Regions from separate parts of the Kocuria sp. PD6 genome, predicted to be linked through region 1. Evidence: riboswitches for the same ligand, from Rfam matches in the RefSeq annotation. Region 1 holds a riboswitch; each other region holds the start of a gene.
The links. A riboswitch is a leader RNA that binds a small molecule or an ion and turns the genes downstream of it on or off. The one in region 1 is predicted to bind thiamine pyrophosphate.

Region 1 (7,604 bases):
CCCGGCCATGGGCGAGGACGCCACGGCGTGCGTGCGCCGCGCGATCCGCCCCGCGCCGCGGGCCAGGTGCCCCGCGAGCACGGCGTGCTTCATGGCACTCGCCATGGCCACGGGATCCTGCGCGCGGGTCACGGCGGACGCGAGCAGGACGGCGTCGCACCCGAGTTCCATGGCCAGGGCCGCCTCGGACGCCGTGCCGATCCCGGCATCCAGCACCACGGGCACGGACGCGCGGGACGCGATGAGTTCGATGTTGTGCGGGTTGAGGATCCCCAGACCCGTGCCGATGGGAGCACCGAGGGGCATCACGGCCACGGCCCCGGCGTCCTCGAGCCGCAGCGCGAGCACGGGGTCGTCGGACGTGTACGCGAAGACCTTGAAACCGCGCCGAGCGAGTTTCTCGGTCGCGTCCAGCAGCTCCACACCGTCCGGGAGCAGGGTGTCCTCGTCCGCGATGATTTCGAGCTTGACCCAGTCCGTCTCCAGCGCCTCGCGCCCCAGTTCAGCGGTCAGCAGAGCGTCCCGCGCGGTGTAGCACCCCGCAGTGTTGGGCAGCACCCGGATGTCGTTGCGGCGCAGCAGCCCGTACAGGCTGTCCTGCGGTGTCCCGGTCGACGACGCCGCTGCGCCACCTCCCGCGCGACCGCTCGCCCAGTTCGCCGTGCCGGATGCTTGCGCGCCCGCTGGCGAGGCGGGGCCGGGCGCGAAGCGGCGCAGGGCCACCGTGGTCAGTTCCGTCCCGGAGGCCAGCAGGGCCCGTTCGAGCATCGCGAAATCGGTGAGGCCCCCGGTGCCCATGATCAGCCGGGACGAGAGCTCCACCCCGGCCACGGTCAGGGGGGTTCCGTGCGTGGTCATGTTCAGCCTCCCTGCACCGCGGTGACGATCTCCACGGATTGACCCGCTTCCACGGGGGTCGTGGCCCACAGGGAGCGGGGGATCACGGCGTCGTCCACCGCCACGGCGATCCCCAGGGGATGGCCGTCCGCGGCGGTGCCCTCAGGTGTGATCTCGCGGCCCGTGAGGTCGACGACGGCGCTCGCGACCGTCAACCCCGGGGTCACCGCCACGGGGGAGCCGTTCACGACGGCCGTGGAGGAATTGTCTGTGGTCTCGGGCGCGATCATTCGAGTCCTCCATGCATCTGGGGATAGCTCTCGGGTGTGGTGAACGGGGCCTCGGGGGCGGGGTTCGAGTGCCGGGCCGGGTCGGTGTCGGCGAGGAACGCGGCGTCGGACCCGTGGTCCGCGAGCGGGTCCAGGACGCCGGTCACGAGCTCCGCCGCGAGCCGGGACGCCACGGGGGTCAGCAGGATGCCGTGACGGAAGTGACCCGTGCTGATCACGAGCCCGGCCACCGAGGTCTTCCCCACGTACGGCAGGTCGTCGGAGGTTCCCGGGCGGGCGCGGGCCATCATCTCCAGGACGTCGCAGTCGTCGATCGCGGGGACCACGGCGCGCGCGTCCCGCAGCAGTTGGTGTACGCCACCGGCCAGCACGGATTCGCGCCCGTCCTCGCGGCTCGTGGCGCCCAGCACCAGGGTCCGGTCCTCGCGGGGGACCATGTACACGGGTCGACCCAGGACCTGGGCGCGCACCGTGCGCGTGAGCAAATGCGATTCCCCGGGGGCCAGGGCGGTCTCGGGAACCCGCAACCGCAGGATGTCCCCGAACACCGGGCGCAATCTGAGGTCGAGTCCCTCGGGCAGCCCGCCCATGGTGTTGGCGGTCAGCCCGGTGGCCACGACCACGGCGTCCGCGGGGATCACCTCACCGGAGTCCACCTGCACGCCCGTGGCCTGCCGGGGTTCCCTGCGGGACGTCAGCACGGTGTCCACGCGGGAGGTCAGCCACTGCGCCGGTCCGGCGTCGGGGACGTCCCCGATGGTGGTCAGCTGCGGGCAGTTCAGGGTCTCCACCAGGGCGGCCGCGAGCATCCGGGGGTCCACCTGGCGGTCGGAGACGATCCGTACCGCACCGCTCAACCGCGGCGCAAGAGCCGGTTCCAGGTGCCGGGCCTCCCGCGTGGAGATCTCCTGCACGTCCATCCCGGAGGCGATCTGGTGTGACGCGAGGTCGGAGAGGGATTGGGCGTCCGCGGCGTCGGCGGCCACCACGAGCGTCTCCTCGGTGCGGTAGCCCGTGGGCAGGCCCGTGGCCGCGGTGACGCGCTCCACGAAGTCCGGGTACTCCGCGGCGGAGGACCGCATGAGGGGGTAGAGGCGTTCCTGGCCGTACTGGGTCTCGGCGATCGGTGCGAGCATGCCCGCGGCCGCGCGGGTGGCGCCCCACGCCGGGCGGGGATCGACGACGGTCACGGCGGCCCCGCGGCGTCGTAGTTCGAAGGCCGTGGCCAGGCCCACGAGACCAGCTCCGGCCACGACCACGTGGTCACCGAGGTGCTCGGGCATTGTTCCTCCCTCCGGCGGCATGATCCGCATCAGGTGATCCGGTCGGCGGCTCACGCCCTCTCAGCCCGCTGCGGTGGTTGTTGCCAACGTGTGCGGACTCCCGTGGAGTTCGTCGAACGGCGACGAACGGCCCTGCCAGTCTAATCACCCCTAGCTGTGGAACGCAGGGGGACTTCGCGGCGGGCTGATCGGGCGAGGTGTCCGCGGGCGCGCGGTTCGTGCCACGATGGCCGCATGGGACACACGAGCCAGACGGGTACCGGGCGCCGCGCCGCCCTCGAGAACGCGCGACTGTACGTGTGCGTCACGGCGCGCCACGAGCGCGGTGACCTGCGCGAATTTCTGCACGCCGCGTACGAGGGCGGGGTGGACATCATCCAGTTGCGGGACAAATCCCTCGAGGCCGCCGCGGAGATCGAGGCCATCGAGGTACTCGCCGACGTCGCCCGTGAGCACGGCGCACTCTTCGCCGTCAACGACCGTGCGGACGTCGCGCTGCTCACCGGCGCGGACGTGTTCCACGTGGGCCAGGGCGATCTCACCACCGCGCAGGCTCGGCGGGTCCTGGGGGACGACGTGGTGATCGGGCGGTCCTGTCACTCCCCGGCCCAGGTGGACGCCGCCGTGGCCGACGCCGGGCTCGACTACTTCTGCACCGGGCCCGTGTGGGAGACCCCCACCAAGCCGGGTCGCGCGGCCGTGGGGCTCGAGCTGTCGCGCTACGCCGCTCAGCACGCGGGGGACAAGCCCTTCTTCGCGATCGGCGGGGTCGACACCGCGCGGTTGCCGTCCGTGCTCGACACGGGTGCCTCGCGCATCGTGGTCGTGCGGGCCGTGACCGATGCGCAGGACGTCACCGCGGCGGCGCGGGCGCTGCGGGACACGCTGCCCGGGTGAGACCCGATCTTTGAACGCGGTGGAGCGGCGGCGCCGCGGTGGGATGGCACCGCTCGGGTAGCGACGTGTTCGGTGGGGTGGTGCGCGTCGGGGCGGAGTCATGGAGTCATGGCGCCGCAGTGTCTTGCCGTCGCGCGGGTGGCACGGCTCGCTCGGTACGCGGAGCGGAACCGTTACGGGGTCCCGCACTGCCCGGGGTGCTGCTGGCACCACGGGGTGACACCGGGGAACTTCCCCCGGTGATCGGCCACCCACCGGTACACGCGGTCCTGGACCCACCGCACGGGCGGTAACCGGTAGAACGGCTCGAACACCCGGATGCCCAGGGCGGTGTCCAGGGTCACGGCCACCGCGTGCGCCCCCGAGGATCGCTCACCGGAACGGGATAGGACGGCCCACACCGACGCGTTGCCCTCCGCATTCGTCAGTCCGAACCGCTCCAGTACGCCGGGGACCTGGTAGGCGTGCAGGGCGATCCGGTCATGGCGGTCCAGTGTCCGGGCCCATCCCACGCAGCGCGTGCAGAACCCGCAGTTGCCGTCGAAGACCAGGTGCAGGGACGCGCCCTGCTCGGTGCCCCGGGGGTTCACAGCAGCACCGTCCCGTCGATGCACGCGGTGCAGTGTCCGCCCACGAACACGTGGTCCCCGTCCGACGTCACGGTCACGAGGCCGCTGCGTCCCATGAGGGTGCCCTGTCGGGCGATGTAGTTCGCGGGCGCCCGGCCCGTACGGATGAGCCACTGGGCCAGGCTCGCGTTGAGGCTTCCCGTGACGGGGTCCTCGTACCCGCCGGTCCCACCCACGAAGGCGCGGACCTCGAACTGGTGCGGACTGCTCTGCGGGTGGGGACCCACCACGCCGATCTTGGCGCCGTGGAGAGCGGGAAGGTCGGGCTCGATCGCCAGGACGTCCTTGGCGCCAGCCAGAAGCAGCGCGGCCCAGCCGGGGCCGTTGTCGACCCACTGATGGGCGACGACCTGCTCGTCCCGCAGGCCCAGGGCCGCGGTCACGCCCCCGAGCAGTTCCGGGCCCAGGTCTCCCGTGCGGTCGGTGGGTGGGGCCTCGAAGGTCAGTGCGCCGTCGTCGGACGGGCGGATCCGCACGAGGCCCGCGGCGCATTCCTGGACGATGACGTCCTTGGCACGCGCGGTGTTGCCCGCGGTGAGCCATGCGTGGGCCGAGCCCAGGGTGGGGTGACCGGCGAACGGCAGCTCACGGTCCGGGGTCCAGATGCGCAGCCGGTAGTCGGCGGCCGGGTCCGTGGGTGGGAGCACGAACGTGGTCTCGGACAGGTTGGTCCAGCGCGCGAAGCGGGCCATGGCGTCGTCGGTGAGATCGGTGCCATCCAGGACGACCGCCACCGGGTTGCCCAGATAGGGCTCCCGGGAGAAGACGTCGACCTGGGTGAACGGGCGCGGACGAGGTATTGGGCTCATGGGGTGATTCCATCACAATGCGCCGACGGGGTGTCATCTCGCGCCCGGGCCCCACACGGCGCGGCCAGAGACAACATGTCCGGCGCACACGCCTGCCGGACGAGCGTCCGGCACGCGATGCCCCGCACCCCCGGTGGGCTCACCCCCGCCGCAGCACCACCCCGCGGCGGGGCTGCAGCACCAGGTGGGACCCCGCCGCCCGGCCCCGGACGTCGACCATGCCGCGCGGCACCCGGACGCGGCGGCGTCGTCGGCGGTCGGCGTTGAAGTTCACCGCGGCCCAGCCGTGCGTGAACTCGCGCCACCACGTGTGACCGCGGCGCACGGGGTCCTGCACCGGCGCGCCGAGGTCCCAGTCGAGCTGCGCGGTGTGCTGGGTGCGGCTGTAGTCGTCGTGCGCCGTGGCCGAGTACGCGCCGCGGCCCGCCCCGAAGATCCAGAACGCGGCCAGACCGTACTCGACATTGGGGTGGTCGTCGTCGCCGTCCGTGGGCACCCGCAGGATGCTGATGCCCGGCCCGTCCGCCTGGGGCAGCTGCGCCTCGGTGGTCTCCGGGTCGAACAGGTCCACCGGGCTGAAGCCCAGCCACACCTCCTCGAATCCGCCGCCGTAGGCCGCGTGGCTCGCCCAGCGGCCGGGCTCGCGCCGCGATTCCGCGATGTTCGGGACCAGGATCTTACCGACCGCGTTCAGGGCCGTGCCCGCGGCATGCACCAATTCGCCCGCGCCGTCGCGGAAATCCGCCATCGTCCGGGCATGACGGATGGGCAGGTCCAGGCCGTAGTAGTCGTCGAACACGTCGTTGTCCGCCATCACGCCGTCGAACGGCGAATCCCGCAGCTCGGCGACGACGTTGCGCACCCAGCGCTCGCGGTACTCGGGCGACCACACGGTCATCTGCCAGTGTCCGCCGTAGCGGGCCCACTCGATGCGTTCACCGTCCAGGCGCCGCGCGAACCACCGGTCCGGGGCCTCGGCGTACGAGACCCCGGAACTGTGGATCGGGCCCGGTTCGTAACTGCGGGTCGAGGACAGGCACTTGTAGCACAGCACCGTCATGTCCGGGCGGCGCCGCTTGAGGTCCGCGGCCGCCGCCGTCTCCCACGGCTGCAGGATCGCCGCCCGGTAGTGCTGCGCGGCGAAGTCGAGCTGCTCGGGGCTGATCGGGCCCCCGTACCGGATCCAGGCGCCGACGCCGCTCACTCGCCCGCGCCCGCCGACGGCGCGTCGAGCGCCGGTTGACGCAGGTCCGAGTACTCGAAGTTGCGCTTCTCACCCATGTTGCCGAGCATCCGGTAGATCTTGTTGTAGGAGGACATGACCTCGTGGAGCTGGAAGAAGTCCTCCACGCGGCCGCGGGCGTTGGTGCTGTAGGAGCGGTAACGATCCACGTTCCCGATCACGGCCTGGACCTTGTCCGCCATGGCCACGATGTCACCGGGTGCGAGCAGTTCACCGCACGGTCCCCACGTACGGCCGTCGGGGGTCACCAGGTCGTCGCCCACGAGCTGGCTCATGCCACCCACGTCCGAACCCACCGTGGGGATGCCCGCGGCCATGGCCTCGAGCACCACGATCGGCTGGCCCTCGTTGTAGCTCGGGAGCACCAGCAGGTCGAACTGGTCGAGCATGTCCCGTACGTTCACGGTCCCGTGGATGGTCACGAGGTCGTGGAGGCCCAGGGCCTCGATCTTCTCGAGGCACGCCTCGTAGTACTCGGGCACATGCTCGGTGGGGCCCAGGACGTCCAGGTGGATGTTGGGGTACCCGCGATCCCGCAGGATGTCCATGCTGGAGAGCAGATCCATGAGTCCCTTGATGGGCACCACGCGGGCGATGTACACGAGTCGCCAGGTGTGCTCCTCCGGGGACTGCGCAATGCGCTCCACCGCGGCTTGGCGGGCGTGGTACTTCTCCTCGAACTCCTCGATGATCATGCCGTTGGGCAGCACCACGGACTTGTCCACGTCCGCGCCCAGGCTCGCGGCCTCCGTGATGGCCGTGGGGTAGAGATAGGTCACGAGCTCGGCGCTCGGGTAGCAGAAGTGCCCGATCTCGATCCACCACGCCATCCACGCCCGGTCCTCGGCACTGACGTCAAACGTGCGGTAGTCCTCGGACGTGATCGACAGCGCCATGTTGCGGTCGAGCAGGGTGTTCACGGTGTCGCGCACGTACAGGTTGTGCTCGGTGAGCAGGAACGACGTGCCGTGATCGCGCGCGGCCGCGGCACCCAGCAGGGACGCGTAGCCGGTCGTGTGCGCGTGGTACACCCGGGCCCGGGGCATGGTCTCGCCCAGGATCGCGTGGGCCAGGGAGAAGAATCCGCGCAGCAACCAGAACGATTCGGACAGGGAGAGCCCGAGCTGCGGCATCCGCTCCGTCAGCGCATGCAGGAACTCGCGAGAGCCCAGGACGGCCCACAGGGGGTACTGCCGGGTACGTTCATTGAGCCCCTCGTCGATGAGCTCCCACAGTGGCTCGGTGTCCCGGGTACCGGCCAGGGCGTAGATCGCGTCGAAGATCCGGTGGGACAGCACCGTTCGCTGCTCAGCGGTCATGCCCAGATCCTTGGGGCGCACGGACATGAAGTCGTCCCGGTGCTCCTGCATGCTCAGGTAGACCACGCGGACCCATTTCACGTTCTCGGGCATGGAGTAGAGGTCCTCCTGGGGTGCCTCGGAGTCCCAGGAGATGTGGATGATCCCGTAGCTCAGGTCGGGGTTACCCGTGACGATGTCGTGGACGACCGCCGAGACCCCGCCCTTGAGGAAGGGGTAGGTGGATTCCATGACGATGGCGACGTCCACGTCCTCGTACTGCTTCTGGCGCTGTTGCGCGGCGGGGGACAGACGGGT
Region 2 (7,604 bases), on a different contig from region 1:
GCGCATGACCGCGCAGTACGCGGTGGGCGGGGACCACAACCTGCTGGTGATCGGCACGGACCACGCTGCGGAGTCCATCACCGGGTTCTTCACCAAGTTCGGGGACGGCGGGGCGGACCTCCTGCCCCTGGCCGGGCTGGACAAGCGGCAGAACCGTCAGCTGCTGGAGTACCTGGGGGCGCCGGAGCAGCTGGTCGGCAAGGTCCCCACCGCGGACCTGCTCAACGACAACCCCGGCCGCACCGACGAGGACGAGCTGGGCCTGCGCTACGACGACATCGACGACTTCCTCGAGGGCAAGGACGTCCCCGAGGAGGTCGCGGAGAAGCTGGAGCAGACCTTCCTGCGCTCCCGCCACAAGCGCACCGTGCCAGTGACCCCGGCGGATGCGTGGTGGCGGGAGGGTTGAACCCGCTCCCGTTCAGCGCCGACGCCGCCGAGCGGGTTGTGCCCGGCGGCGTCACTCACTGGGGCCCCGGTGATGCGGGCCCTCAGCGCGTCGTGGAGTGCCATGGCACGGCCCCGTTCCACGCGACCCGACCTCGCGACTGACACAGTTTCGGCCCCGGGAAGCGCCCGGCACATGCCCTCCGCAACGACCACCGCAGGGGACGGAAGCCCCCGGTCCCTACGCCTCTGCGGCGTCGTTCCCGAACACCCGGGGTGACGCGCTGCGGTAGCGGCGGTTGCGGACCGCCAGCACACCGCCGGCCAGCACGGCCGCCAGGACCGAGGCGGTCAGCACGGCCACTTTGGCCTGGTCCCCTGCGGCTGCGGACGGGTCGAAGCTGAGCTCCGAGATCAGCAGAGACACCGTGAACCCGATCCCGGCCAGCAGCGCGATCCCCACCAGGTCGATCCACCGGTAGGACGGGTCCAGCTTGCGTCCGGTGAGCACGGTGGTGAGCCACGTTGCCGAGATGATGCCCAGGGGCTTGCCCAGCACGAGTCCCGCGATGATGCCGAGCGTGACGGGGGCGGCGAGCGCCGTCGTCAATCCGTCCCAGCCGCCCACCGTGACGCCCGCGGAGAAGAACGCGAAGACCGGCACCGCGAACCCGGCGGACAGGGGCCGGACGCGGTGCTCCAGGTGCTCGGCGAGCTCCACGGGCTCCCCGGAGGCCTTCCCCGCGAGAACAGGGACGGCGAAACCGAGCAGCACGCCGGCAACCGTGGCGTGGATCCCGGCCTCGTGGACCAGGGCCCACGTGATCACGGCCAGCGGCACCAAGATCACCCACGCGGCCCACGTGCGGTGCGCGAAGAAGCGGGGGAAGCGGTGTGCGAGCAGCCCGAACACGGCCAGCGGGACGAGCGCGAGCAGCAGCGGGAGCACGTGCACCTCATCCGTATAGAAGATCGCGATGATGGTGATGGCCAGCAGGTCGTCCACCACCGCGAGCGTCAGCAGAAACAGGCGGAGCGCGCTGGGCAGGTGCGAGCCCACGATCGCGAGGACGGCCACCGCGAATGCGATGTCCGTGGCGGTGGGGATCGCCCAGCCGCCCAGGGTCTCGGGGCTGCCGAGGTTAACGCCCGCGTAGATCAGAGCCGGGAGGACGACGCCGCCCACCGCCGCCGCAATCGGCACCGCTGCCTTGCCGAGGTCCCGCAGATCACCCGCGACGAACTCGCGCTTGAGCTCCAGGCCCACGAGGAAGAAGAAGATCGCGAGCAGTCCGTCCGCGGCCCAGGCGCCGAGGCTGAGGTTCAAGTGCCACGGCTCGTAACCGACCTCGAGGTCCCGCAGCGCGAAGTAGCTCTCCGCGAAGGGCGAGTTTGCCCAGACGATGGCGATGACGGCGGCGACCACCAGGAGGATGCCGGCCACGGTCTCGCGGCGCAGGACGTCCTGGAGGCGGGAGAGGACACCGCCCGAGGGGTGGTCGGGCTCGCACGGGAGCTCAGGATGGTTGAAGAAACCGGGCTCCGAGACGAAGCCGGAGGACTCTTCCCGCTCCACGGGCTCCGGCGATCCGGGCTCACGGTGGGCAGGGGTGGTCGTGTGGTGCAGGGGCATGGACTTCTCCAATGTCGACGGGCATCACGCTCATTACCGCCGACCAGACTTCCCGGCACACCAGCCAGCAAGGGTAGCAGGGCGCTTTTGCGCGGCGCACGCGGGGCGGCTTTCAAGAAGGTGGTCCCGCAGCAACCCACTCGGCTTCTCTGTCGCTGCGACCCGGGACACGAGACGATCTGGCAGTGACCTGCCTACGGTGGGGGCATGCTGAAACGGAATTCGGTGGGCTTGCTGATCCTGGGGTCCGCGATGGTGGCCCTCTTCGTGATCACCTTCATTGGAGCGCGGGAATCATGGCTGCTCATGACCCTGGAACTGCTTTTCGCCGTCATCTTTCTCACCAAGGCGGTGCAAGAACGGCGTGCAGAAGTCGCGGCACAGCGCCGTCGAGCGGCGCGCCGCCCCGCGAGCAACGGCCTGTCTTGACCGAGCTGCCACCGGCGGGACCGGTTATCCCGGACTGCGGTGCGGCTGTGGCTTGGAAACACGAGTCAACATCAGGCTGATTCCCCACAGGAACAGGACCAGCAGCGGTACGAGAATCATCATGGACGGCTCGTCCACGACTGTCACGCCGCCCACGTTCTCCCAGGTGCATGTGTGGCCCAGTGGCACCCAGCTCCACCCCGGCTCACCGTAGATCGAGCTTCCGTCGCCCAGTTCGCAGGACAGGGATCCGGAGTACACGAGTCGCTCCGCCACAAGCCCTCCGATCCAGGCGAGTACCGCTGCGAGCCACAGCACCCATCCGACGTTCCTTGCCCGCGAAGCGGCTGTTGGGTGTGACATTCACCCGTCTCCGTTCTGGCTGCCGTGCCCCTCCGCCGAGCGCGCTGCCGGTTATTTGGTCTCGCCACTTTCCTATCAGGGTTCCCTGCGACCCCATCCTTCTCGGTCAATCCGCTCACTTGATCCTCGCCAAACCTCCTTGACTACACTGACCACCAGTGACACGGGGTGCCGCCACCCTCCCCCTTCTCGCCCACCTGGCACGGAGTGGGGGACCGCAGCGGCTGAGATGACACCCGTTGAACCTGTCCAGTTAGTACTGGCGAAGGGATGTCACGGTCGCACCGCGCAGGTGGCGCACCGCTTTCTTCGCCGTGAGCCACAGGAGTGAGCATGCGGATCGAGAACACCATCGTCCTGGTCACCGGCGGAGCCCGCGGGCTCGGGGAGCACCTCAGCCGGGCGTTCGCGCGGGAGGGCGCGCGCGTCGTCGTGAACTACCACTCCAGCGAGGAGCGGGCCCGCGCGCTGGTCAGCGAACTCGGGGAGGACAGGGCACTCGCGGTCCAGGCGGATGTGACCGACGCCCACCAGGTTCGGGACATGGTCGCCCGGGCCCGGGAGCACTTCGGCGCGCCCATCACCGTGGCCGTGAACAACGCCCTGGTGGACTTCAGCTTCAACGGGGACGCCCGACCCACCCTCGAGGACCTGACCGCCGAGAACCTTACGCAGCAGTTCCAGGGCGCCGTGGTGGGCGCTCTCAACGTGATGCAGGCGGTCACCCCGGGTATGATGGAGGCCGGTGAGGGGCGCATCATCAACATCGGCACCAACCTCTTCCAGAACCCCGTGGTCCCCTACCACGACTACACCGCCGCGAAGGCCGCCCTGCTCGCCCTCACCCGCACCGCCGCCAAAGATCTCGGCCCGCAGGGCATCACCGTCAACATGATCTCCGGCGGCCTGCTGCGAACCACGGACGCGAGCGCCGCCACCCCGGACGAGGTCTTCGACTTCATTGCCGCCGGCACTCCCCTGGGCCGCGTGACCACCCCCGAGGAGTTCGCGGACACCGCCCTGTTCTTCGCCTCGGACTGGTCCCGCGGGGTCACCGGCCAGAACCTCGTGGTCGACGGTGGACTGGTGATGGACTGACATGGCCGCCCCGCACGACACCGCGCGGACCCCGTCCGCCGCCCCTGCGGCGTCCACCCGTCCCACCCAGGTGAACCAGCCGCCCGGGACACCCGCCCGGACGCTGCACCTCAACGCCTTCCTCTACGGGGCCGGCCACCACCAGGCCGCGTGGCGCGCGCCGGGCTCCCCGGTGCACCGCCTCACGGACATCGCCTACTACGAGGAGCTCGCGCGGACTGCCGAACGCGGTCTGTTCGACGCGGTGTTCTTCGCGGACGGGCACAGCGTGGGTGACGTCTCCGGCGGGCCCCGCTGGAGCCTGGAACCCCTGACAGCGCTGTCCGCGATGGCGCGGGCCACCGAGCGCGTCGGCCTGGTGTGCACGGTGTCCACCACGTTCTTCACCCCGTTCCACGCGGCCAGGATGCTCGCGTCCTTGGATCACATCTCGGGCGGGCGAGCGGGGTGGAACGTGGTGACCTCCATGTGGGACTCCGAGGCCCGCAACCACGGCTACCGGGCCATGCCGACCAAGGATGAGCGCTACGAGCGCGCCCGCGAGTTCGTGGAGGTGGCCCGCGCCCTGTGGGCCAGCTGGGACGAGGACGCCGTCACCGCAGACCCGGAGGGCCGGTGGGCTGAGCCCTCCAAGCTGCACCGCCTGCACCACGAGAGCCGCCACTTCCTGGTGGATGGACCCCTCACGGTTCCGCCCTCCCCCCAGGGGGAACCGGTCCTCTTCCAAGCGGGTGCCTCCGGGCCCGGCAAGGCACTCGCGGCCGACTTTGCAGAGGGGATCTACGCCGTGGCCTACGACCTGCCCGCCGCGCAGGAGTACTACGCGGCGGTGAAGGCCGAAGTGGCCCGCGCCGGGCGTGATCCCGGTTCCGTGATCGTGATGCCCGGTCTGGTCACGTACGTGGGCCGCACGCACGAAGAGGCCCTCGAGAAGCAGGCCCGCGTGGACCGTTTGCTCCCTGTGGAGCAGTCGCTCGCACAGCTCTCCACGTTCGTGGAGCAGGACTGCGCGCAGTGGGACCTAGATGCGCCCGTGCCCACGCTGCCGCCCCTGGAGGAGTTCACCGGTCCGCAGGGCCGCTACGGCACCATCCTGCGGATCATCGAGGCCGAGCGCCCCACGGTCCGCCAGTTGCTCGGCCGCCTCGCCGCCGGCGGGGGTCACTGCACGATGGTGGGCACCCCGGAGTCCATCGCGGATCGCATGCAGGAATGGTTCGACAACGCCGGCGCGGACGGCTTCAACCTCATGCCGCCCGTCCAGCCGGACTCCCTGGACGACTTCGTGGACCTCGTGGTCCCCGAACTCCAGCGCCGCGGCCTGTTCCGCACCACGTACACCGCCACCACGCTGAGGGGTCACCTCACGCGGGGTTGAGGCCCCGCTGCGCAACCCCGCCACAGGACGACGACGCCGCCCCGCACGGCGGGCGGGGCGGCGTCGGCGGCGGCGCCAGCGGTGTCGTCGTCGATCGGGAGGGTCCGGTCAGAGGAACGGGCGCAGCGGTACCAGGATCGTCTCGGCGACCCGGGCCATGGGGTGGCGATCGCGCCATTGGGGCGAGGACAGCTCCTCACAGTGCTCGCTGTCAGCGAGGAAGACCTTCTCCATCTCGGCCGCGAAATCCGGGTCCACGATCTCCACATTGGTCTCGTAGTTGAACGAGAGGGAGAGCCGGTCGATGTTGGCGGTGCCCACGGTGGACCACTCGCCGTCGATCGTGGCGGTCTTGGCGTGGATCATGCAGGCGGCATACAGCAAGATGGTGACCCCACCCTCCAACAACTGGCCGTAGAACCCGCGGGACACCCAGTCCGCCAGGATGTGGTTCGAGTCCTTGGGGACCATGATCCGCACATCCACCCCGCGAGCGGCCGCGTCCAGGAGGCAGTCCAGGATCTGCTGGTCGGGGATGAAGTAGGGCGTGTTCACCCAAATGTGGTGCTGCGCCCTGTTGATCGCGTTCATGTACATCTCGCGGATGGGGTACACGAGCTGGATGGGCAGGTTCGCGGAGACCCGCACCTCCAGGTCCCAATTCTTGGGCGCCACCCAGTCGATGGCGTGTTCCGGGTCCCGGTCCTCGTTCCACACGCTCGCGATGGAGCTGCGTAACCCCCATACCGCAGGCCCGATCTCCCGGATATGCGTGTCCCGCCACTGCCGGGAATAGAGAGAACCGAAGTTGTAGCCCCCCACGAAACCGATGTTGTCGTCCACCACCAGGATCTTGGAATGGTTGAAGCCCGAGAACCGCAGGGGCCCCTTCCAGAACGGGCGGCGCACCACCGGCATCCGGTACACGTGGACCCGGTCCGAGAAGTCGTAGAAGGAGGACGGGATCACGAGGTTCGCGAACCCGTCGTAGATGATGAACACCTCCACGCCCCGATCCGCGGCCCGGTTGAACGCGTCCAGGAAGCGCTGACCCGTCTCGTCGTTCTTCCAGATGAACGTCTCCATGTGGATGGAGTGCTGGGCGTTGTCGATGGCATCGAGCATGTCCTCGTACACCGACTCACCCGACGTGTAGATGGTGATGTCAGAGTCCTGCACGTGCGCGTTGAACGTCCCGGGGTGCGGGGCGTCACGCTGCTGACGCCCGTGATGCTTCCACCAGTCGAGCCCGGCGAGCGAGGCGATCACCACGGCCTGCGCCCCCAGCAGGGCACCAGCACCCGCACCGGCCGCTTTCAGGAGGATACGGCGTTCTCTGATCTCGGCTAGCGCCCGCCTTGCGTCCATGACCTCACACTACTGCGGCGTCACATGGCGCGTCCCGGATCATGACCGGACCGGCCCTGGGAATTCACACCGCCCGTCCCGCGACCAGGGGCACTGAGGTGTTACGCGGCGGGAATCCGCCGAATGGCAATCCGCCCCGTCCCATAAGCCCTCGTGGAAGGACGACCTCGTGGGCGACGCCGCCACACAGAACCCGGGCGCCGCCGCGTCCGTGGCCCCGGACGTCACCGCGAGCGAGGCCAGCCAGGACGCGAACGAGGCGCAGGACCAGGCTGGCGAAGCCATGGAGTCCGCTGCCCCGCAGGCCTGCGACAACACCGTCGGAACCGATCCGCTCGGTCCCTCGTACGAGAACCCGGGCCGTCGTCCGCCCGCGGTTTCCCAGCGTGGGCCGCGGCTCGCTACGGTGGACCCCATGAGAATCGCCACGTGGAACGTGAACTCCATCCGCGCCCGCGCCGACCGCATCGAGGCGTGGCTCGACCGCTCGGACGTGGATGTCCTGGCCATCCAGGAGACCAAGGCCAAGGACGAGAACTTCCCATGGGAGCTGTTCGAGTTCGCGGGCTACGAAGTGGCGCATTTCGGCGTGAATCAGTGGAACGGCGTCGCCATCGCGTCCCGCGTGGGGCTCAAGGACGTGGAGCGCACGTTCCCCGGTCAGCCCACGTTCGGCAAACCCGGCCAGGAACCCGCCCAGGAGGCGCGCGCGATCGCCGCCACGTGCGACGGCGTGCAGATCTGGTCCCTCTACGTGCCCAACGGTCGCGGCCTGGAGGACCCCCACATGCCGTACAAGCTCGAGTGGCTGCGTGTCCTGGAGGGCCACGCCGAACAGTGGCTGCAGGAGGACCCGCAGGCCCAGATCGCACTTGTGGGTGACTGGAACGTGGCCCCGCGTGACGAGGACGTGTGGGACATCCAGCTCTTCCGCGACGGCGGGTACAC
Region 3 (7,604 bases), on a different contig from region 1:
CCCGTACACGCACTGTGGTCCGGCCGAGGGAATGTGGTCCGGACCACCCGGAATGCACCCCGGCCCGGGGTGACTGTGAGATACTCCCAATGGTCGGGCCTCAGCCGCACGTGAGGAACCGACCCGGCAGGAACACCGATCTCCCTCGGTACGGACCCGCGCTCTCACAGGATCGAGCGCGTCCGGAGCGGGGCAAGTTCGCGGTCCCCACGGACCCAGCGACTCGGGCATCCGCCGGCTCGCGGACAGTGTGCGCAACACACGCCGCGCCCGCGAGTACGACTTTGACTTCCGGCGGCCGCGTGGCGAACACCGGCTCGACCGACCGAGCACACCTCGGGCCCGGGTGCGGGCGGTGTCCCGAGCAGGAGCACAACTTCACATGGAACCTGAGAAGGACAACGCGGAACAGTCACCCCTCGAGACTGCCGCCACCACCCCCGTCGAGGACAGCACCACCACCGACCCCGCCGTCACGCCTGATGCACCGGCCGACGACGCCGCCGTTCCCCATTCCGAGCCCGACGCCGCCGTGCCCGCCGACACCGCTACCGGGCAACCCGCGACGACCGACGCGTCCGCCGAGGATCCGGGGACGTCCGATTCCGCGGCCACCGCTTCCGACGATGCTGGCGTTGCGCACACGCCCGCGCGCGAGATCCCAGTGGCCGAGATCCCCGAGGCCGAGCAGCCCGCGGAGAGTATCGAGGACGAGATCGCGCTCGATGTCGAGGACGCAGCCGGTGACGCCGCTGAGAGCGCCCGCGAGACGGATGAGCAGGCCGCTCTGCGCGCCGACGGGCCCGAGCAGACGACGCAGGCCGGCGAAGGAACCGGCTCGGCCGAGGCGAGCGACGAGCAGACCGACACCTCGGAACAGACGGACGCGCAGACTGTACAGGTCGAGAAGTCCGCGAACGACCAGCCCAGCACCCAGGAGAACTTCGGGGCCTTCGGTCCCGGCGCCTCCCTCATGTTCCATGCCCCGGACCCGGACGAGATCCGCCGTGCCGCCGAGGAGCAGGCTGCCCGACTGCGCGAGGCCGCCAAGGAACGCGACGCCCAGCGCGAGGCCGAGCGGGCCGCGCGCAATGACGTGGACAGCGAGGACGACAAGTCCGGCGAGGTCACGAGCAAGCGGCGTCGCCGGCGGCGTCGCGGTGACGAGGACATGGAACTCGTGGACGAGTCCGACGGCTCGGTGACCCGGGTCCGCGCCCCGCGCGGTGCCGGTGAGGGCACGGGCAGCGACGAGGTGACCGGGGTCAAGGGCTCCACGCGGCTCGAGGCCAAGCGTCAGCGTCGTCGTGAGTCCCGGCAGTTCGGCCGCCGCCGCCACGTGATCACCGAGGCCGAGTTCCTGGCCCGGCGCGAATCCGTGGAGCGCAAGATGCTCGTGCGACAGAAGGACGACCGGATCCAGATCGGTGTGCTCGAGGACGGGATCCTTGCCGAGCACTTCGTCTCGCACACCCAGCAGGACTCGCTGATCGGCAACGTGTACGTGGGCAAGGTGCAGAACGTGCTGCCGTCCATGGAGGCCGCCTTCGTGGACATCGGCCGCGGCCGCAACGCCGTGCTCTACGCCGGTGAGGTGGACTGGGACGCCGCCGAGCTGGGCAGCAAGCCCCGCAAGATCGAGAATGCCCTGAAGTCCGGGGACACCGTGCTCGTGCAGGTCACCAAGGACCCCGTGGGGCACAAAGGTGCTCGGCTCACGAGCCAGGTGTCCCTGCCCGGTCGCTACCTCGTCTACGTCCCGGGCGGTTCCATGACGGGGATCTCCCGCAAGCTCCCGGACGTGGAGCGCCAGCGGCTGAAGAAGATCCTCAAGGACCGGTTGCCGGAGGGTGCGGGCGTGATCGTGCGCACTGCGGCGGAGGGCGCCTCCGAGACCGAGCTGACCAACGACATCAACCGGCTGCGCTCGCAGTGGGAGCAGATCCAGGACAAGGCCAAGTCCACCAAGACGCTGGCCCCGGAGATGCTGTACGCGGAACCGGACCTGACCATCAAGACCGTGCGGGACGTCTTCAACGAGGATTTCTCCGCCATGGTGGTCCAGGGCGAGCAGGCGTGGGACAACATCGAGGCTTACGTGACCTACGTGGCGCCCGACCTGCTGGACCGCCTCGAGCGCTGGACCGGCGATGACGACCTCTTCGAGCACATGCGCGTGGAGGAGCAGATCCAGAAGGCCCTCGAGCGCAAGGTTTTCCTGCCCTCCGGCGGATCGCTCGTGATCGACCGCACCGAGGCCATGACCGTGGTGGACGTCAACACCGGCAAGTTCACGGGCTCCGGGGGCAACCTCGAGGAGACCGTGACCAAGAACAACCTCGAGGCCGCCGAGGAGATCGTGCGGCAACTGCGGTTGCGTGATATCGGCGGGATCATCGTGGTGGACTTCATCGACATGGTTCTGGAGTCCAACCGCGATCTCGTACTGCGCCGGCTCGTGGAGTGCCTGGGCCGGGACCGCACGAAGCACCAGGTGGCCGAGGTGACCTCCCTGGGTCTCGTGCAGATGACGCGCAAGCGCATGGGTACGGGGTTGCTCGAGGTCTTCTCCGAGCCGTGCGAGGAATGCGCGGGCCGCGGCGTCGTGGTCCACGACCACCCCTTGAAGGGCCGCTCCGGCGCGGCTCCCTCCGACCAGCGCGGCACTCGACACGAGCGTAAGCGTTCGCGCAACAAGCAGCACAACGGTGCGCAGGACAAGCCCAGGAACGGCAACCAGCACCACGGTTCGGACGAGCCGGACCAGGCGCGCGTGGAGGCCACCCGCACGGCGTTAGCGAACATCGCCGCGGCCTCCTCCCACGACGAGTCCGGCGACGCCGCACGGAATGCTTCCCAGGGCACCGCACCGCAGTCCGGGGGCGGGCAGGCCGAGGACACCGGTTCCCAGGAGCAGCAGACCTCCCGCGGTCAGCAGGGCGGGGAGCACGCGTCCGAGAACTCCCACGGGGAGTCCGAGGGCGGGCGCCGTCGCCGCAAGCGCCGCGGCAAGCGCAGCCGCGGTCGCGGTCAGCAGGGCGAGGACAACGCCGTGCAGAACGACGGTTCCGACCGGGACGGTTCCGGGAACGACTCGCGCGGGGATTCCCGGTCCGAGGACCGTTCCGGTGGGGACTCGTCCGCGAGCCTCACGATCCACGGCGAGGTCATCGAACTGCCCCACGGGCAGTCTGAGCAGCGGGGGAGCGAGGGCACCCAGGAGGCCCTGTCCCTGGATTCGCTGAGCGCCGCGTTCACGGATGCGGGCGAGGACGAAACCTCGACCGAGGGTGCCGTTCAGGATGCGGACGCCGCGCCCCAGCCGCGAGAGGCCGTGTCGAAGCGGTCGGCCGCCGGACACGCGCCGTCGAACTCCGGGACTGCGCAATCCAGTGCAGGGCAGACGAGTGCCGCGCAGCAGCAGAGTTCCGGGGCGGCGTCGTCCGCCGGCGGGAACCGGCCGGCGGAGGCGCCGGCGGCTCCGGCCCGACGGCGTCGTGGGTCGCGGCGTGCCGTGGCGCCGGCGGCCGCGCCCGGAACCGCGAGGGTGGAGACCCACGAGTACACGCAGGAACGGCAGGTCAGCCGTTTCACCGCGGAGGCCGGGGCCGCGACCCCCGCGGCGTCCGGTGACCAGCCCACCATCGTGGGTGTGGGCATCAAGGCTCAGGACATCACGATGACCGGCAAGCAGGACTGAGTGACCGGCGGCTGGATCCGTCGCCACGCGAGCACCGCAGGGGCACCCGGGATTCCGGGTGCCCCTGTGGCATGATCGGGGACACACACACGGGGTGCTGCGCACTGCGGCTGAGAACACACCCGTCGAACCTGATCTAGCTCGTACTAGCGAAGGGATTGTCGTGGACACCACGCCTTCTACCGCCATACCCCGCGTCCTCTCTATTGCCGGAACCGATCCCACGGGCGGGGCGGGTCACGCCGCGGACCTGAAATCCATCGCCGCACTGGGCGGGTACGGGCTGAGTGTGATCACCGCAGTGGTCGCCCAGAACACCCGGGGCGTCGTGAGCGTACACACCCCACCCGTCCAGGTCCTGCGGGACCAGCTGGACGCGGTCGCCGGGGACGTCACCCTGGACGCGATCAAGGTGGGGATGCTCGGCTCCGTGGAGGTCATCGACACGGTCCGGGACTGGCTCATGGTGGGGCGCGCACCCGTGGTCGTGATCGACCCCGTCATGGTCGCCACGGCCGGCGGGCGATTGCTGCGTCCGGACGCCGAACGGGCCCTGCGGGAGCTGCTGCCCCACGCGAATTTGATCACCCCCAACCTCCCGGAACTCGCGGTGCTGGCCGAGCGCCCCGTGGCCGCGACCTGGGACGAGGCGCTCGAGCAGGGACGCGCGGTCGCGGCGGCGTTCCATACCCGGGTCCTCGTGAAAGGTGGCCACTTGGCCGGGGACACGACCCCGGACGCCCTGTTGCTCCCCGGTCAGGACGAACCCGCCGCGTTGTTCGAGGGTCGCAGGGTGCACACGCGTAACACCCACGGCACCGGGTGCTCGCTGTCCTCCGCGGTGGCCACGGTCGTGGCGCGGACCGGGGACTGGCCCGAGGCGATCCGCACGGCCCGCACATGGTTGCGTGGTGCACTGCGCGGCGCGGACGAGTTGCACGTGGGTCACGGCAACGGTCCCGTGCACCACATGCACCACGTCCAGCACCTCGTCACGGATCCGGCGTTCGTGATGACGGCCGCCGCGGAATCCGAGGGCCCCCGGTTCACCGACGAACTGTGGGAGGAGAGCGCCCCGGTGCGTGAACGCATTGCCGCCCTGGCGTTCATCCGGGGCCTCGGGGACGGCACCCTGGACCCGGGCGAGTTCGAGCTGTACCTGGACCAGGACATGCAATATCTGCAGTACTACTCCCGGGCGCTGGCCCTGCTCGCGGCCTCCGCCCCGGACGAGCGTTCGCGCGAACACTTCGCCGCGGCGTCGGCCTCCGTGGTCTCGGTCGAGTCCGCGCTGCATCGCGCCCGGCTCGGGGACCGGGAGCCCATGCCGCCGAGTGACGTCACGAGCAGTTACGCGGACTTCCTGCTGGCGCGCACGGGTCAGGACGGCTTCGCGGTGGGCTCCGCCGCGATCCTGCCGTGCTACTGGCTCTACGCCCACGTGGGTGCGGAGCTCACCCGTCGTGCCCGCGTCGCGGGACCGCAGCACCCGTTCGCCGACTGGCTCAGCACATACGACGATCCGGACTTCCAGACCGCGACCGAGTCGGTGCGCGGGATCGTGGACCGGGAGGCCGCCCACGCGGACCCGGCCACCAGGGAGCACATGCGCCGCGCGTTCCACCGGGCGTGCGCGCTCGAGCTGGCTTTCTTCGCGCAGACGACCCCGGCGACGTCGCCAGAGGGCGAGCGGCGCGCCGCGGCGCAACTGGCATGACTTCGGGTGATCGGGTAGGCTGGGGTGTCGGTGCCGAGCGCCGGTGTGTGTCATATCCAGTTCACGCACCAGGTTGCGGCACACTCGGGCGGACATCCTGAATCGATGCGATAGCCACGCGGAGAATGCGGTCGGTCATGGATCACCGCGGCGTGATGTCTCGACATTCGCAGTCCTCCAGGAGTACGCCCGACCCACACACGTAGTCCATAGATGTCGAGAGAAGTGAGTTCCCAAGTGGTGTACGCGATTGTCCGCGCAGGCGGCCGCCAGGAGAAGGTTTCCATCGGAGACCTCGTGACCCTTGACCGCGTCGCCGGCGAGGCAGGCAGCACCGTAGAGCTTCCTGCGCTGCTGCTGGTCGATGGGGACAAGGTCACCTCCGACTCCAAGACCCTGGCGAACGTCAAGGTCACCGCCGAGATCGTCGAGGACCTGCGCGGTCCCAAGATCTCGATCATGAAGTACAAGAACAAGACCGGTTACAAGAAGCGTCAGGGCTTCCGCGCCGAACTGACCACCGTCAAGGTCACCGGCATCGACGCCTGAGTATCCGGCTCCCCACATACGTTTCCAACGAAGGTAGGCACACACCATGGCACACAAGAAGGGTGCGAGCTCCACTCGCAACGGCCGTGACTCCAACGCCCAGTACTTGGGTGTGAAGCGCTTCGGCGGCCAGTCCGTTAACGCCGGCGAGATCATCGTCCGCCAGCGCGGTACGCACTTCCACCCGGGCGTGAACGTGGGCCGCGGCAAGGACGACACCTTGTTCGCCCTGGCCGCTGGCGCCGTCGAATTCGGCACCCGCCGCGGTCGCCGCGTGGTCAACATTCAGACCGCCGAGTAATTCTCGTTCGGACCCCTGGGTCCACCCGCCGCCACGACTCCGTGGCGGCGACCACTAGAGGGTGGGCGCTTCACGCGCTCACCCTCTAGTCTTTTCAGAAGACCCCGGTCGACCCGCTCGCAGCAGGTGACCCCTACCACCGAGGAGCCGCGTGGCTAGTTTTGTAGATCGAGTGATCGTGCACGCCACGGGCGGTAACGGCGGCCACGGCTGCGTGTCCGTCAAGCGCGAGAAGTTCAAGCCCCTGGGCGGCCCGGACGGCGGCAACGGCGGCGACGGTGGTTCGGTGATCCTGCGTGTGGACGGTCAGTCCACCACGCTGTTGGGTTTCCACCACGCACCCCACCAGAAGGCCCCCAACGGTGAGCCCGGCAAGGGGGACATGCGCCACGGTTTCAAGGGCCAGGACCTCGTGCTCTCCGTCCCGGACGGCACCGTGGTCAAGGACCGGCAGGGCAACGTGCTCGCGGACCTGCTCGGTGAGGGCAGTGAGTTCGTGCTGGCCGGTGGCGGCCAGGGCGGACTGGGCAATGCCGCACTGTCCTCGCCTAAGCGCAAGGCCCCGGGCTTCGCTCTACTCGGTGTGCCCGGTGAGGAACACCAGGTCGAGCTCGAACTGAAGTCCATCGCGGACATCGCCCTGGTGGGCTTCCCCTCCGCGGGCAAGTCGAGCCTGATCGCGGCCATGAGTGCCGCGCGCCCCAAGATCGCGGACTACCCGTTCACCACCCTGGTGCCCAACCTGGGTGTGGTCCAGGCGGGTGACACCCGCTTCACCGTGGCGGACGTGCCGGGGTTGATCCCGGGTGCTTCGGAGGGCAAGGGGTTGGGACTCGAGTTCCTGCGGCACGTGGAGCGCTGCGCCGCACTCGTGCACGTGATCGACTGCGCCACGCTCGAACCCGGACGGGATCCGCTGAGCGACCTGGACGCCCTCGAACAGGAACTGTCCCACTACGCCGAGGCCATCCGCGACGACGACCCCACCACGATCCCGCTGACCGAGCGCCCCCGACTCGTGGCCCTGAACAAGGTGGACGTGCCCGAGGCACGGGAACTGGCCGAGTTCATCCGTCCCGAACTCGAGGAACGCGGCTACCCGGTCTTCGAGATCTCCACGGCCTCGCACGCCGGACTGCGGGAACTGGGCTTCGCGATGGCCGAGCTCGTCTCCCGTGCCCGCGAGCAGGAGGAACAGCGGGAGGAGCAGCGCCGCGCGGAGACCGTGCTGCGCCCGGAACCCGTGCGGCGTCGTCGAGGGAAGGACCGCAAGGAGTTCGAGATCACCCGCGAGGACCGGGCGGGGGAGCCGCTGTACCACGTGCGCGGCGTGAAGC

Region 2: linked by a shared signal. The riboswitch ahead of Q9R22_RS01850 (3-oxoacyl-ACP reductase) and the one ahead of thiO (glycine oxidase ThiO) in region 1 are both predicted to bind thiamine pyrophosphate.
Region 3: linked by a shared signal. The riboswitch ahead of Q9R22_RS07140 (bifunctional hydroxymethylpyrimidine kinase/phosphomethylpyrimidine kinase) and the one ahead of thiO (glycine oxidase ThiO) in region 1 are both predicted to bind thiamine pyrophosphate.

Annotation. Positions count from the first base shown of each region.
Region 1 is NZ_JAUZUS010000005.1:242,390-249,993, forward strand. Features, by position in the region: gene Q9R22_RS06795 (thiazole synthase) at 1-858, opposite strand, end outside; gene thiS (sulfur carrier protein ThiS) at 861-1,127, opposite strand; gene thiO (glycine oxidase ThiO) at 1,124-2,410, opposite strand; TPP riboswitch at 2,400-2,524, opposite strand; gene thiE (thiamine phosphate synthase) at 2,645-3,307, shown strand; gene Q9R22_RS06815 (thiol-disulfide oxidoreductase DCC family protein) at 3,481-3,921, opposite strand; gene Q9R22_RS06820 (PhzF family phenazine biosynthesis protein) at 3,894-4,745, opposite strand; gene Q9R22_RS06825 (putative glycoside hydrolase) at 4,885-5,949, opposite strand; gene pelF (GT4 family glycosyltransferase PelF) at 5,946-7,604, opposite strand, start outside.
Region 2 is NZ_JAUZUS010000002.1:54,333-61,936, forward strand. Features, by position in the region: gene nadE (ammonia-dependent NAD(+) synthetase) at 1-409, shown strand, start outside; gene nhaA (Na+/H+ antiporter NhaA) at 629-2,020, opposite strand; gene Q9R22_RS01845 (hypothetical protein) at 2,228-2,449, shown strand; TPP riboswitch at 2,967-3,100, shown strand; gene Q9R22_RS01850 (3-oxoacyl-ACP reductase) at 3,146-3,910, shown strand; gene Q9R22_RS01855 (LLM class flavin-dependent oxidoreductase) at 3,912-5,288, shown strand; gene Q9R22_RS01860 (phospholipase D-like domain-containing protein) at 5,397-6,656, opposite strand; gene Q9R22_RS01865 (exodeoxyribonuclease III) at 7,072-7,604, shown strand, end outside.
Region 3 is NZ_JAUZUS010000006.1:62,144-69,747, forward strand. Features, by position in the region: gene Q9R22_RS07135 (Rne/Rng family ribonuclease) at 383-3,700, shown strand; TPP riboswitch at 3,781-3,876, shown strand; gene Q9R22_RS07140 (bifunctional hydroxymethylpyrimidine kinase/phosphomethylpyrimidine kinase) at 3,864-5,417, shown strand; gene rplU (50S ribosomal protein L21) at 5,655-5,966, shown strand; gene rpmA (50S ribosomal protein L27) at 6,013-6,267, shown strand; gene obgE (GTPase ObgE) at 6,419-7,604, shown strand, end outside.